DNA from 4 places in the Streptomyces sp. NPDC005402 genome. Region 1 is predicted to be linked to each of the others. Evidence: riboswitches for the same ligand, from Rfam matches in the RefSeq annotation. Region 1 holds a riboswitch; each other region holds the start of a gene.

What was found. A riboswitch is a leader RNA that binds a small molecule or an ion and turns the genes downstream of it on or off. The one in region 1 is predicted to bind cyclic di-AMP.
Positions count from the first base shown of each region.
Region 2: another riboswitch for cyclic di-AMP. It lies ahead of ABZT02_RS05420 (M23 family metallopeptidase); the one in region 1 lies ahead of ABZT02_RS07890 (transglycosylase SLT domain-containing protein).
Region 3: another riboswitch for cyclic di-AMP. It lies ahead of ABZT02_RS15670 (transglycosylase family protein); the one in region 1 lies ahead of ABZT02_RS07890 (transglycosylase SLT domain-containing protein).
Region 4: another riboswitch for cyclic di-AMP. It lies ahead of ABZT02_RS38060 (M23 family metallopeptidase); the one in region 1 lies ahead of ABZT02_RS07890 (transglycosylase SLT domain-containing protein).

Region 1 covers NZ_JBEXFB010000003.1:413,260-415,451, forward strand. Annotated here, with positions in the region: gene ABZT02_RS07885 (CocE/NonD family hydrolase) at 1-435, shown strand, start outside; cyclic di-AMP (ydaO/yuaA leader) riboswitch at 706-878, shown strand; gene ABZT02_RS07890 (transglycosylase SLT domain-containing protein) at 883-1,365, shown strand; gene ABZT02_RS07895 (HAD family hydrolase) at 1,369-2,181, opposite strand.
Region 2 covers NZ_JBEXFB010000002.1:539,828-542,019, forward strand. Annotated here, with positions in the region: gene ABZT02_RS05420 (M23 family metallopeptidase) at 149-901, opposite strand; cyclic di-AMP (ydaO/yuaA leader) riboswitch at 915-1,079, opposite strand; gene ABZT02_RS05425 (pitrilysin family protein) at 1,291-2,192, opposite strand, start outside.
Region 3 covers NZ_JBEXFB010000007.1:113,850-116,041, reverse strand. Annotated here, with positions in the region: gene ABZT02_RS15675 (transglycosylase family protein) at 1-907, shown strand, start outside; cyclic di-AMP (ydaO/yuaA leader) riboswitch at 1,113-1,280, shown strand; gene ABZT02_RS15670 (transglycosylase family protein) at 1,284-1,979, shown strand.
Region 4 covers NZ_JBEXFB010000028.1:22,237-24,428, forward strand. Annotated here, with positions in the region: gene ABZT02_RS38055 (aldo/keto reductase) at 1-171, opposite strand, end outside; gene ABZT02_RS38060 (M23 family metallopeptidase) at 347-1,372, opposite strand; cyclic di-AMP (ydaO/yuaA leader) riboswitch at 1,384-1,541, opposite strand; tRNA gene ABZT02_RS38065 (tRNA-Met) at 1,898-1,971, opposite strand; gene ABZT02_RS38070 (hypothetical protein) at 2,090-2,192, shown strand, end outside.

The DNA of each region.
Region 1 (2,192 bases):
GAAGTGAACTCGGCCATCGCCTTCGAGGAGGCGGAGCAGTCCGGTCCGCTGGGGGCCAACTCCCCCGCCACCCTTGACGAGCCCCGCCCCGAGCGGCTGGTCGTCCGTGACGTGGCCAAGGGCGAGTGGCGTCTGGAGGTCGGCCCCCGGCACGGCGGCACGCGCGCGTACCCCGACGGTCTGGAGTTCACCGAGGACGCGCGGGACACGTACACGATCGACGAGCAGGACCCCCTGTCCGCCCGCACCCGCTCGGACTGGTCGATCCGGCTGCACCGCCCCGAGCTCGCCTGGGACGTGACCGTCCGGACCCGCTCGGAGATCACCTGTGACGGAACGGACTTCCTCACCTCCGACGAGGTCGTCTGCACCGACGGCGGCGAGGTGGTCTTCCACCGGACGTGGGAGAAGCGGATCCCACGGACGGCCGGTTGAACATGAGTTGAGCCTTCTTGCCCGTTTTACCCCTCTTGCGCTCGACTGTGATGTGGCCCACTCGTCCGGGCGGATCGGCATGAATGCGGAATCTGTCGATCCGCCTTTTGCTGTGCGCGAGTTGAGGCTTGGCGAACGCAAAGGATCAAGTGCCCCAAATGCCTCTTACCAAGGTCAATAGGCACGGCATGTGAATTCGCCACTTGTTCCGGACATGTGCTCTCGCATACGTTCCCGGCCTGTCGGGCGGACGCCGAATCCTGCCACCGCCCACAACACCCACCGAGAACCACGGCAGGAGCGGGGGAACCAGGTAAGTCGCCGGACCGGTCGTCTTCGGACATACCGGTACGGCTTGGGGTGAAGTCACGCCTTTCGTCGGCGTGGCCGGGCATCTCCCGCCCGAACCCGACAGCTCACCTCGCAGGCGACGGAGAGGAACTTCGCATGTCTGCTGCCGCTCAGCACCGCCGTACCCGTACCAGCCGTCTCGCCCGCAAGCTCGCCGTCGCCGGCACCGGAGTCGCCGTCCTCGCACTGCCGCTCATCGGCGCGACCAGCGCGTCCGCGGCCACCCCGACCGTGCAGACCGCCACCACGCTCGGCTACTCCAACACCCTCGACGGCTGGATCCGGGCCTCCCTCGCCGTCATGGCGGAGCACGGGATTCCCGGCTCCTACGACGGCATCTACCGCAACGTCATCCGCGAGTCCTCCGGCAACCCCTACGCCATCAACCTCTGGGACTCCAACGCGGCCGCCGGCACGCCCTCCAAGGGCCTGCTCCAGGTGATCGACCCGACCTTCAACGCGTACCACGTGGCCAACACCTCGTGGGACCCGTACGACCCGGTGGCCAACATCACCGCGGCCTGCAACTACGCGGCCCAGCGGTACGGGTCCATCGACAACGTGTTCGGCGCGTACTAGGGACTACGCCCGCGGGAAGAGTCTTTCGAGGACGACGGCGATGCCGTCGTCCTCGTTCGACAGGGTCACCTCGTCGGCCACGGCCTTGAGTTCGGGGTGGGCGTTGGCCATCGCCACGCCGCGGGCCGCCCAGTCGAACATGGGGATGTCGTTGGGCATGTCCCCGAAGGCGATCGTCACCTCGGGCCCCAGGCCCAGGTGTTCGGCGGCCAGCGCGAGGCCGGTCGCCTTGGTGATGCCGCATGGCTGGAGTTCGACGGTCCCGGGCCCCGACATGGTGACCGTCGCCAGTGAGCTCACCACCGAGCGCGCCGTGACCGCCAACTCGTCGTCGGACAGGTAGGGGTGGCGCAGCAGCACCTTGCTGATCGGCTCGCGCCACAGGTCGTCGCGCCGGCCGACCCGCACGGCGGGCAGCGTCGGGTGGGGCATCAGATAGCCCGGCTCGATGAGCGTGAGCCCGTCGACACCGTCCTGGTCCACGGCCGCGTACACCTGCCCGACCTCGGCCTCGATCTTGCCGAGCGCGGTCTCCGCCAACTCCCGGTCCAGGGTCACCGACCAGAGCAGACGGTCCGCGCCGGCGTCGTACACCTGCGCGCCCTGTCCGCACACCGCGAGCCCCGTGCTGCCGAGGTCGTCGAGGAGCGGCCGCACTCTGGGCGCCGGCCGTCCCGTCACGACGAGATGCCGGGCCCCGCTCGCCGCCACCCGCGCCAGCGCGGTCAACGACCGGTCGGAGAGCGTGTCGTCGGCGCGGAGCAGCGTGCCGTCCAGGTCGGTGGCGATGAGTGAATATGCGGGGGAGGCGGCCATGATCAGAGAAT
Region 2 (2,192 bases), on a different contig from region 1:
ACGTGTGTTCAGTGACTCTATTGCAATGAGCGGGAATTTCCGACGGCGGACGGGAATCCGGGGATATTTTTTGGACAACGGGGTGCCGGAAACGACGAAACCCCGGCTCGGGGGAGCCGGGGCCTCGCAGAGATCGTGCGGTGGGTCGTCAGACGTTGACGCCGTGCGAGCGCAGGTAGGCGACCGGGTCGATGTCCGAGCCGTACTCGGGGCTGGTGCGCGCCTCGAAGTGCAGGTGCGGCCCGGTGACGTTGCCGGTCGCGCCGGACAGCCCGATCTGCTGGCCGGGCGTGACCGACTGGCCCACCGAGACGCCGATGGACGACAGGTGGCCGTACTGGGTGTACGTGCCGTCGGCCATCCTGATCACGAGGTTGTTGCCGTACGACCCGCCCCAGCCGGCCTCGACGACGGTGCCGCGCCCGACCGCGTGCACGGAGGTGCCACTGGCGGCGTGGAAGTCGACACCGGTGTGGCTGCCGGACGACCACAGGGAGCCGCCGCTCTTGTAGCCGGTGGAGATGTAGGAGCCGGAGATCGGGGCGACGAAGGCGTTGAGACGCTTGCGCTCGGCCTCACGGGCGGCGCGCTCCTTGGCCTCGCGTATCTCCTTGGCGCGCGCCTCGGCCTTGCGCTTGGCCTCCGCCGCCGCCTTCTTCTGCGCGGCGGCCTGCGCCTGGGCCTCGGCCTGGGCGTCGAGCTGGTCCGCGAGGGAGTCGCCGACGGTGACGACGGGCATGAGACCGGTCTGCTCGACGGAGTTGTCGGCGGCGAGCGCCGGGGCGGCGAGGGTGCCGATGACGCCGGTGGTGGCGAGGGCCGCGACGCCTGCGGCGCGGGCGGTGGTGCGCTTCATGCGGCTGGGACGACGGTGCTTCCCGGTGGCGCAGGTGAACGCCATGTGGTGGGTGGTCCTTTCCTTCCTTCTCGCCTACCGGGTTAGCTGACGGGTTCGGAGCAGGAAGGTCTCCTACGGACCCCCTCGCGGTGCGCGGGCGTCCGATTCACCCCAGGGACTCGTGGTGTGGGTCCCCGGCTCCCCTGGCTCGCGCCATGCGGGGACTCGGCGATGACTGTCCGGTGCCGCGGGCGCGGCGCAGTGCCTGACGGACAGCCCAGAGGACGCTAAGCGGGGCCACTTTCAATCCCCAAACCGATCAGGGCTTTTGTAGCGCATCCCACAGGGCAGACAGGCAACCTCCTGCCCAATTCGGACATCTAAGAGACCCGGGTGTCGAAGGGGCCCTGGTGACACCCGCGTCACCAGGGCCCCTTCGGGACAGGATCCCTCTACTCGGCCGTCACGACCTTGACTTCGCCGATACCGAGGGCCTCGACGGGCTCCTTGATGGCGGCCGCGTCGCCGACCAGGATCGTCACGAGCCGGTCCACCGGGAAGGCGTTCACGACGGCGGCGGTGGCCTCGACGGTGCCGGTCGTGGCGAGCTGCTGGTACAGCGTCGCCTGGTAGTCGTCGGGCAGGTGCTGCTCGACCTGGTCGGCCAGCGTGCTCGCGACGGCCGCCGCGGTCTCGTACTTGAGCGGTGCCACACCGACGAGGTTCTGTACGGCGACGTCCCGTTCGGCGTCGGTGAGGCCGCCCTCGGCGAGCGTGCGCAGCACCTTCCACAGATCGTCCAGCGCGGGACCGGTGTTCGGGGTGTCGACCGAACCGCTGATGGCGAGCATCGCGGCGCCCGAGCCGTCCGGCGCGGACCTGAGGACCTGCCCGAACGACCGTACGCCGTAGGTGTAGCCCTTCTCCTCGCGCAGGACGCGGTCCAGGCGGGAGGTGAGGGTGCCGCCGAGGCAGTACGTGCCGAGCACCTGCGCGGGCCACACGCGTGCGTGCCGGTCGGCGCCGACACGGCCGATCAGGAGCTGCGTCTGGACGGCGCCGGGGCGGTCCACGATGACGACCCGGCTGGTGTCGTCGGCGGTCACCGGCGGTACCGGGCGCGGCTGTGCCGTGGAGCCGGTCCAGGAGCCGAGGGTGTCGGCGAGCAGCGCGTCCAGGTCGATGCCGGTGAGGTCGCCGACGACCACGGCGGTCGCGGTGGCGGGCCGCACATGCTTCTCGTAGAAGGCGCGTACGGCCGCGGAGTCGATGTTCTCGACGGTCTCCTCGGTGCCCTGGCGCGGGCGCGACATGCGCGAGTCCGCCGGGAACAGTTCCCGGGAGAGCTCCTTGG
Region 3 (2,192 bases), on a different contig from region 1:
CATCGCGATCCCACTGCTCGGAGCGACCGGGGCGAGTGCCGCCACCGGCACCACCTGGGACCACGTCGCGGAGTGCGAGAGCGGCGGCTCCTGGAGCGCGAACGACGGCAACGGCTACTACGGCGGCCTGCAGATGTCCCAGGAGAACTGGGAGAAGTACGGCGGCCTCGAATACGCCGAGACCGCGGACCTGGCCAGCCGCAGCCAGCAGATAGCCGTGGCCGAGAAGCTCCTCGACGACCAGGGCATCGCCGCGTGGCCGACCTGCGGTCTGCTCGGCGGTCTCAGCAAGGACTCGAGTTCGGCGGACGTCGACACGGGCGTCGGGAGCGGTACGCCCTCGGCCTCGGCTTCCGGCTCGTCCGCCACATCCGACTCGTCTGGTTCGTCCGGTTCCTCCAACTCCTCGGGCTCCGAGGAGTCTTCCGGTCTGCTCGACGCACTGGACGGTTCGTCCGCGACGCCCTCGCCGTCGGCCACTCCCTCCGGCGACGACGACGGTGCCGCCAAGTCGGACAAAAAGAACTCTTCGGAATCCAAGGACTCCGCCACGAAGGACGCGCGGCCTTCCGGCAGCTCGCCCGTGGTGAGCCCGGAAGAGGGCGAAGCGGACAAGTCGTGGCAGGAGGGTAGCTCTTCGGCCCTCGTGGACGTCGGCGCCCTGGGTTCCGGCAAGCATCGCGGCGGCAGCGCCGAGGAAAGTGCGACGAAGAGCACGGCCTCGCCCTCGGCCGGCCGGCACGCCGCCACCTACACCGTCCAGGAGGGCGACTCCCTCGTCTCCATCGCCGACTCCCTTGGCCTCGACGGCGGATGGCGTGCCCTCTATGCCGAGAACAAGGACCGTATCGGGGCCGACCCGAGCAACATCGTCGCCGGTCAGACGCTCGACACAGGGGCTGAATAGGGCCGAAAAGGCCTGAAAAGCAGCGGGAGTTCACGTCACACTTCGCACTGAATGTCCACTTTGGTGAAAGTGTGGGATGAGTCTCAGAAGCCCTGATCGTCTTTGAAATTCCGCCGATCGCGTGTCTACGGTCGTGACCGCTCGGCAACCCGAGCCCCGTCTGTCGCAACGCCGAATCCTGCCAGCGGCCGTACGGGAACAGTCGTCGCGTCAAGCGCCGTAGGCAGGAGCGGGGGACCCAAGGTAAGTGCCGGACCCAGCAGTTCACGCTGGACCGGCTTGGGGTTAAGTCGCGCACCGCGAGGTGTGCGACCGGGCAACTCAACCGGCCCGAACCCGACAGCTCACCTCGCAGGCGTCGGTGAGGGGATCCACCATGCTGTTTTCCGGCAAGGGCAAGCACCGCCGTCCGTCCAAGGCCACCCGCGCCGCCGCGCTCGCCGGTGTCACCGGTGTCGCCATCGCCGCCCCGCTGATGGCGGCCGGCAACGCCTCCGCCGCCACCGCCTCCGAGTGGGACACCGTCGCCCAGTGCGAGTCCGGCGGCAACTGGTCCATCAACACCGGTAACGGCTACTACGGCGGCCTGCAGTTCTCGGCCTCCACCTGGGCCGCGTACGGCGGCACGCAGTACGCCGCGCAGGCCAACCAGGCCAGCAAGTCGCAGCAGATCGCCGTCGCCGAGAAGGTCCTCGCCTCCCAGGGCAAGGGTGCCTGGCCGGTCTGCGGCACGGGCCTGTCCAGCGCCGGCTACAACGGCGGCAGCAGCTCGTCCTCCTCCAGCTCGAACTCCAGCTCCTCGAACTCGGGCACCAGCACCCGTTCGACCGACGAGCAGAGCGCCTCGCGTTCGACCGACCGTCCGGCCGCCAAGAAGACCGTCACCACCCCGACCGGCAAGAAGGTCAAGAAGGGCGACGGCGAGTACAAGGTCGTCAAGGGTGACACCCTCAGCTCGATCGCCGAGAAGCACAAGGTCAAGGGCGGCTGGCAGAAGCTGTTCAAGCTGAACAAGGACATCATCGACGATGCCGACTTCATCTTCCCGGGCCAGCAGCTGCACCTGAAGTAAGGCCCAGCTGAACCACAGGGCCCTCACAGCCGTGTCCTTCAGGATGAAGGCCTCGTGAGGGTCCCCCCCCGTCCCCACGGGCTCCCCGCTCCGGTGCGTGTTCCCCCGTACGCACCGGGGCGGGGTTTTTTCATGGGCCGCTGCGGGGGCGTCTTTGTTCAGTTCAGAAACAATTTACTCTCGGTTCTGTCCAGGGGGCGGTCCACACGGTGG
Region 4 (2,192 bases), on a different contig from region 1:
CCATGCCGAGTACGAGTCGGCCGTGTCGATGAAGTTGCCGCCGGCCGCGGTGTACGCGTCGAGGACGGCGAAGGACGTGGGCTCGTCGGCGGTCCAGCCGAAGACGTTGCCGCCGAGGGCGAGCGGGAAGACCTCGAGGTCGGAGGAGCCGAGCTTGCGAAGGGAAGTCATGCCATACGTCAACGCCCGCGCCGGACGCCGGTCTTCCGCTACGGCCGCAAAGTCCTCGCAAACAACCGGAATCAGTTGCTCCGAAGCACCGGCAGCCCTGACGTCGGGGGGACGTCGTCAGGGCTGCCGGAGTTCGCGGGACTTCGCGGGAATGCTCAGGACCTCGCGGGAGGCCTCAGGGGGTGAGCCCCTTGCCGTGCAGCCACGCCATCGGGTCGATCCCGTCGGCCGAACCGCCCGGGTGGACCTCCAGGTGCAGGTGCGCGCCGGTCACGTTGCCCGTGGCGCCCACGCGGCCGATGACGTCACCGGTGCCGACCTTCTGGCCGACGCTGACGCTGATCGAGGACTGGTGGCAGAACCACAGCTCGGTGCCGTCGTCGAGGGTGAGGATCGTGCGGTAGCCGTAGGAACCGGCCCAGCCGGCCTCGGTGATGGTGCCGCTGTGGATCGCCTTGATGAGCGTGCCCGTGGGCGCGGCGAAGTCGAGGCCCGTGTGGTAGCCGGAGGACCACAGCGAACCGGCCTGACCGAAGGTCGAGGTGATGGTGTACGACGAGGTCGGCAGCGTGTACTGCTTGGCGAGCTCGGCCAGGCGCGCGGCCTCGGCCTTCTTCGCGGCCGCCTCCTCCGCCTTCTTCTTCGCGGCGGCGGCCTTCTCCTGAGCGTCCTTCTCCGCCTTGGCGGCGGCCGCGTCGGCCTCCTTCTGGGCGGCGGCCGCGACGGCCTGGGCGGCCTTGGTGTCGAGCTGGTCCTGCTGCACCTCGGCCTGGGCCAGGATGCGCGAGCGCAGCGCCTCACCGGCGTCCGACGTCCCCTGGGCGGTGTCGGTGGTGGTGGCGCCGACGCTGCTGAAGGCGCTCGTGTCGTCCGCGGCGGTGTCGGAGTCCTCAGAGATGAGCGAGCCCACGTTGGGCAGGTCCGGCATGGAGATGGAGACCGGCGGCTTGCCGGTGTTCGCGCTGGCCATCCCGCCCGCGCTGACGGCGGCTATGACGCCGACGCCCAGAACGGTGGAGCTACGGGCGAATCCCCCGCCACGCTGCTTGGCGACGCGGTGCCGGCCTCGTACAGGAGCGAGGGAGTCCGCGGTCGGGTTCCACTCGCCGAGCGGGGCCTCGTCGTCGGCACGGTAGCCGCCGTACACGAGGGTGTCGCTGGGTACGTACGGCGCCTCGGGGGCAGGCGGGTTGGACGCCACGTGGGCGCGCTCCTTTCCTTCCTTCTCGCCTACCGGGTTAGCTGACGGGTTCGGAGCAGGAAGGTCTCCTACGCGCGTATACCCGCCGTGCTGCCACGGCGGAGTACGAGCGATTCACCCCAAGTTGGTGGTTCCCCGGTTCCCTTGCGGAATTCGGCGCGTGAGCACGGAGCCGTCTCTTGTGACGGCTGGGACGACCGCGCTGCGTTATCGAACGTTAATAGACCCGGGGGCCCGATTCCAAGCTGTTCCGCTTGATCGTTAACGAAATCCCGCAGGACTTACGGCCCATGAACGGTTAAAAACGGGCGAGTTGACCTTGCCTCAGGCGTCACACAGGCATTGACGGTATGTCATTTGTTATGCGGAGGGCGGTCATCCGATCACCCCACGTCACGAAGACGTCGTACGGCGAGCAGTGCGCCGGGGTGAGGTGGTCAGAGCGCGCAGGCGAGCCGAGTGACCGACGGGGGGAAACACTCAGGGCCGGAGTCCATTAAATGGATTCCGGCCCTGAGCCTTGAGTAGCGGGGACAGGATTTGAACCTGCGACCTCTGGGTTATGAGCCCAGCGAGCTACCGAGCTGCTCCACCCCGCGTCGTTGTGTGACCAGCATACGTCATCCGCGGGGTGGTTCGCGCCAGGGTTGTTTCTCGGGCCCGGTTGCCCGCGTGGCGGCGTAGCGTGGCGCCCCTCACGCGAACGAGGAGGGGCCCATGGCGGCAGCCGACGAGCGACCGGTGGAGATCGGCAAGCGGGACATCCCGCTGTCCGGCGGCCGGACGCTGCGGGTGACGGAGTTCGGCAATGGCAGCATCC